DNA from 2 places in the Halomonas sp. R57-5 genome. Region 2 is predicted to be linked to the other one. Evidence: predicted binding sites of a transcription regulator. Region 2 holds the regulator's gene; the other holds the start of a gene.
What was found. The regulator PhoB, encoded in region 2, activates phosphate uptake and scavenging genes when phosphate is short. The targets are predictions, from matches to a motif close to TGTCATANNNNTGTCANA.

Region 1: the regulator PhoB is predicted to act here: its motif matches at 904-921, upstream of HALO_RS02900 (PhoX family protein).

Annotation. Positions count from the first base shown of each region.
Region 1 is NZ_LN813019.1:640,088-642,680, reverse strand. Features, by position in the region: gene HALO_RS02900 (PhoX family protein) at 1-840, opposite strand, end outside; gene hemP (hemin uptake protein HemP) at 1,040-1,225, shown strand; gene HALO_RS02890 (ChuX/HutX family heme-like substrate-binding protein) at 1,328-2,383, shown strand; gene HALO_RS23025 (hypothetical protein) at 2,380-2,556, shown strand.
Region 2 is NZ_LN813019.1:39,937-42,569, forward strand. Features, by position in the region: gene ubiA (4-hydroxybenzoate octaprenyltransferase) at 1-640, shown strand, start outside; gene phoB (phosphate regulon transcriptional regulator PhoB) at 766-1,455, shown strand; gene phoR (phosphate regulon sensor histidine kinase PhoR) at 1,458-2,633, shown strand, end outside.

The DNA.
Region 1 (2,593 bases), 600 kb from region 2:
GGGAATGCCGATGCGCGCGTCGTCCTGGAAGCGCTCGCCAGTATGAACAAAGATGTTTGGCCAGTTCTCTTCGCAGGCAATATAGGTGCCCCAGGGCGTTACCCCATTGCCACAGTTGTTATTAGTACCGCGGGTTTGAGCACCTGCTGGGGAAAAGCGCGTCTTGACGTAATCACTGCTCGCCACAGGCCCAGCCAAATCCATCACCGTTGCGCTTGTCAAACGGCGGTTATAGCGCGACCCCGACACATGCGCCCAGTGGCCGTTGGCGTCTTTTTCAACCTCAACCATAGTAACGCCATGAGCATTGATTTCGGTGCGCGACTCCTCCGCCGGGCGCTGCCCCTCATCCGCATTGGTGGGGCCGCCTTGAGGCGCCCATAGCGCTGCCTGGTCGATATATTCGTTGTTGAGTGCCAGCACAAAACGACGCGAGGCATTGTCAGCATCCAGGGCAAAACCGGCCATACCGTCGTGGTGCATGCCCACACTAGAGGCTTGACGCTCGGCGGTCATTGGCTGGTCAGACTGCCAACTTTCGCCAGCGCTTAACGGCGTTCCCCAGGGCACCAAGACTTGGGCCATGTAACCTTCCGGCACCACCACAGCATCAGTGAGTGACCCATGAATCGCCTCAAACGCCAGCGTCAGGGGTGTTTTTTGCGCGCCGCTTGAGGCAAGCGCTTGAGCAGCACCGCCAAAGCTAAGCATTGAGGCAGCCGCCATGCTCAAACCACCGCGCATCACGTCACGCCGTGACACATGGCGCGCCAATACTTCGGCAAAAGGTTGGTTGCCGCTGTGGTTAAACAGGCGATGGTCTTCGATCTCTTTACTCATTATGGTCTCCCCCTGATCGTTTGTAGGCCAACGATTGAACGTTAGGAGACACTAAAGAAGCTAAATGACAACACGATGACGGCGTGGCTGCATTTAGATGAAGAACGCTGGGCTAGACGCCCCAAATCCTATTGAGAGATACCGGCAACTCTGCTAAATTAACGCTAATAGTTATCATTAACACAGGAGTTATCCTCTCATGCAGCTAGCCGATAAGGGCACTCGCCAGGGGGATACGTCCCAGAGGGATACATCGGCCTCAGCGCCCCGCGAAGTAGATAGCAAAGAATTGCTTGGTAGCTCAGGCCAACTGGTGATTCACCATGAACAGCGCCGCTATGTGTTGCGCCGCACTAAAAGCGGCAAGCTAATCCTCAACGCTTAAAGCTGTTAACACTTCAGGCCCTGATTAATTTAAAGATTTATACAGCAAAGCCAGCCAGGTAGCCCATCGCACCCAGCCAGTGAACCATAAAAGAGGTGCGTCATGRCTCCCTCCCAACAGATCGCCATTATCGAAGCCCTTGACGCGGCGCGCGCCGCTAAGCCACGCCTTCCTGCCATTGAGATTGCCGAACGCTTAGCGATCAGTGAAGGTGAACTCCAAGCCGCTCGCTTGGGCCGCGATGTATGGACGCTGCCGCTCACGCCCAACGAGCTTGCCGCCTACCTGCCCCAGTTGGGGCGGGTGAAGGCGTTGACCCGCTCCCGGCTGGCCGTGCTGGAACAGACCGGCGATTACCCTGAACTCAGCGGCGGGCCGCAAACTGGCCTGCTGCTCGACCCCGGCGGCCTGGATCTACGTTTGCTCTACACCCACTGGCACTGGGCCTGCTTGATCCGCGACCCTCTACCTTCCAGCAACGCAGAAGAGCCGCAGTGGCGCTGGAGCCTGCAGATATTTAACCAGCATGGCTGCGCCGTGCATAAATGCTTTGCTCTGGAAAACCCGCTGCCGCGCCCTTGGGGCGCACTGGCAGCCTTGGGAACGCGGGACACGCCGGCATTTACCCAGAGCATGCCCCGTCTCAAGCGCCCACTCCCCGAAGTCCCCTCCCTTGCTAGTGAGTGGGGTGCGATGCGCGATGTACACCAGTTCTTTGCGCTCCTCCAGCGCCATCACCTGGAGCGCATTGAGGCCAACCAGTTAATGGAGGGTCGCTTTACCCGTGCGCTGCCTGTGCACTCACTGGAAACGGTGCTTGAGCAGGCCAGCCATCGGGCTCTGCCGTTGATGCTGTTTGTCGCCAGTCCCGGCTGCGTGCAGATCCGTACCGGCATACTGCCCGCTCCGCAACGCGCCCGCGGCTGGCTGAACCTGTTTGGCGAGCAGTTCACCCTGCACCTTGATGACACCGCTATCGACCAAGTGTGGCAAGTCAGCAAACCCAACCGCGACGGCGGCGTGACCAGCATTGAGGCCTTCGATGCCCAAGGCTCGCTGGTACTACAGCTTTATGCAGAGCGCCAGGAAGGCCGCGCTGAGCGCCGAGAGTGGCGGCAGTTGCTGGATGAACTCGGCAAACAAGAGGCGGTGGCATGAAAGCAACCCGCCTGATACGACGCTCGCTGGCAGCACTGCTGGTTGGATGGCTGACCAGAGGGGCCGCATTGGCCAGCGATCGCTTGGGGGGCGATATCGCCGAAATCCTGGCCGCTGGACACGCTGGCCCCAAGGGGGTGTTTGAGCAGCTAGCGGCCACCGGTGCAACATAGAGATTATCAGCGCCCCACCGACCCTGGCGCCTTAATG
Region 2 (2,633 bases):
TACCAAAAACCGTCCATTAGCCACGGGCCGGATCAGCGAAACCGAGGCGCAGCTGCTGTTTATTGCCCTGGTGGCCGCGGCGTTTATTCTGGTACTACTAACCAACTGGTTTACGGTGCTGCTCTCGCTGGGCGGGGTGCTGCTGGCGATTATTTATCCGTTTATGAAGCGCTATACCCACTTTCCCCAGGTGGTGCTGGGCGCGGCTTTTTCCTGGGCAATTCCGATGGCTTTTGGCGCCGTGCTTGGCCACGTGCCGCTGGAAGCATGGCTGCTATTCTGCGCTAATGTGTGCTGGACAGTGGCCTATGATACCCAGTACGCCATGGTCGATCGCGACGACGATTTAAAAATTGGCATTAAATCGACGGCCGTGCTGTTTGGAAACGCGGATCGTTTGATTATCGGCCTGCTCCAGTTAGCCACTCTGGGGTTGTTGGCCTGGGTAGGCTGGCGGGTTGGTTTAGGTGGATTCTTCTGGTTAGGGCTTGCGGCCATGGCGGCGACTTTCCTGCATCAGCAGCGCTTAATTCGCTATCAGGAGCGGGATCCCTGCTTCCAGGCGTTTCTCAATAATCACTGGTCGGGGCTACTGATTTTTGCCGGTATCGCGCTAAGTTGGTGGCCTATCACTGGGTAATCTCGGCGGTTGMCATGTAACTGTCATCAAGTCATGGTGTTATCGTCATTGACATGTCATTMAACTGTTTTTCTTTGAATTCGCTTTCTTTGAACTAGTTTTTTCGAACACCGTGAGGCTCTGGTATGACCGCCAAGACCGTTCTGATTGTCGATGATGAAGCGTCGATTCGCGAGATGATCGCGGTAGCGCTGGAAATGGCTGACTATCGCGTGCTCGAAGCGGATAATGCCCAAGATGCTCATGCTATGGTGGTTGACCACCAACCCGATCTACTGCTGCTGGACTGGATGATGCCGGGCACTAGCGGAATTGAGCTGGCAAGGCGCTTAAAGCGTGAAGAAGCTACCGCCGAAATTCCTATTATTATGCTCACCGCTAAAGGCGAAGAGGATAATAAAATTCAAGGGCTTGAAGCCGGTGCCGATGACTATATCACCAAGCCCTTTTCACCCCGGGAATTGGTGGCTCGGTTAAAGGCGGTGCTGCGCCGTGCGACCCCGCGTGGGGTTGAAGACCCGATAGAGATTAACGGTCTGCTACTTGATCCGGTAAGCCACCGGGTCAGCGCCCACGGCAAAGCGCTGGAAATGGGGCCTACCGAGTACCGTTTGCTGCAGTTTTTTATGACCCATCAAGAGCGCGCTTACACGCGTAGCCAACTGCTTGACCAAGTGTGGGGCGGCAACGTCTACGTCGAAGAACGCACGGTCGATGTGCATATTCGCCGCTTGCGCAAAGCGCTGGGCGACGTGCATCAAAACCTGATTCAAACGGTTCGGGGTACCGGTTACCGTTTCTCTGCACGGGTGTAAATGTGCGTTTATGGAGTCGTGAGCTGTGGCGAATAGCGTGGCTGTCCACGCTGGGTACTTGCTTAGGTTGGCTATTGGGCTCGGCTGGGCTAGGGCTTTCGGCAGGGCTAGCGGTATGCCTGTTTTACCATTTACGTCAGTTGCGCGAGCTCTACCAGTGGCTCACCCTTCACCCACACGATGAGCCGCCTGCTGCTCGCGGAATGTGGGGCGAGMTATTTGACCGCTTATACCGCTATCAAAAAAGCCAGCGTATTACCCAAAGCCGTCTGCGCGCTACCTTAGCGCGTATTCAAGAGTCGTCTGAAGCGATGCGCGACAGCGTGGTCATGCTTGACCGTCACGGTGATCTGGAGTGGTGGAACAGCGCTGCCACCGCCATGCTAGGGCTACAAACCGCCCATGACCGTGGTCAGCACATTACCAATCTGCTGCGCGATCCAAGCTTTATCAGTTACTTTAATGCGCGTAACTACAGTGAGCCATTAACGCTAACCTCGCCGATTGATGAACGGCGAATTCTGCAGTATCAAATTACCCTGTACGGTGACGATGAACGCTTGGTGATGGCGCGCGATATCACCCGCTTGCATCGCCTTGAGCAGATGCGGCGCGACTTTGTTGCCAATGTCTCCCACGAGCTGCGCACTCCTTTGACCGTGCTCTCCGGCTATTTGGAAACCTACAGTGATATTGCCGATCAGTTGCCGCCGCGATTAGGTCGTAGTATCCAGCAAATGCAGGAACAGACCCAGCGGATGCAGAATTTGGTCAATGACTTATTGCTGCTTTCGCGTCTGGAGATTGATCAGGGCGGTAAAGATCATCACCCGCTGCCACTTGGGCCTTTACTACAAAGCGTTTGTGATGATGCGCTGGCCCTGTCGCATCAGCGGCATACCATCACAGTGGCGCTTGAAAGCGATGCGCGGCTGTTAGGTAGCGAACAGGAAATTCGCAGCGCCGTCTCTAATCTGGCCTTTAATGCGGTGCGCTACACGCCAGCAGGCAGCCAAATCACACTGCGCTGGAAAGCTAGCGCTACTGGCGGGGGCTATATAGATGTTGAAGACAATGGTGAAGGGATTGATCCCGTTCATATTCCCCGCTTAACCGAACGCTTTTACCGAGTCGATAAGGGGCGCAGCACTGCGACCGGTGGTACAGGCTTAGGCTTG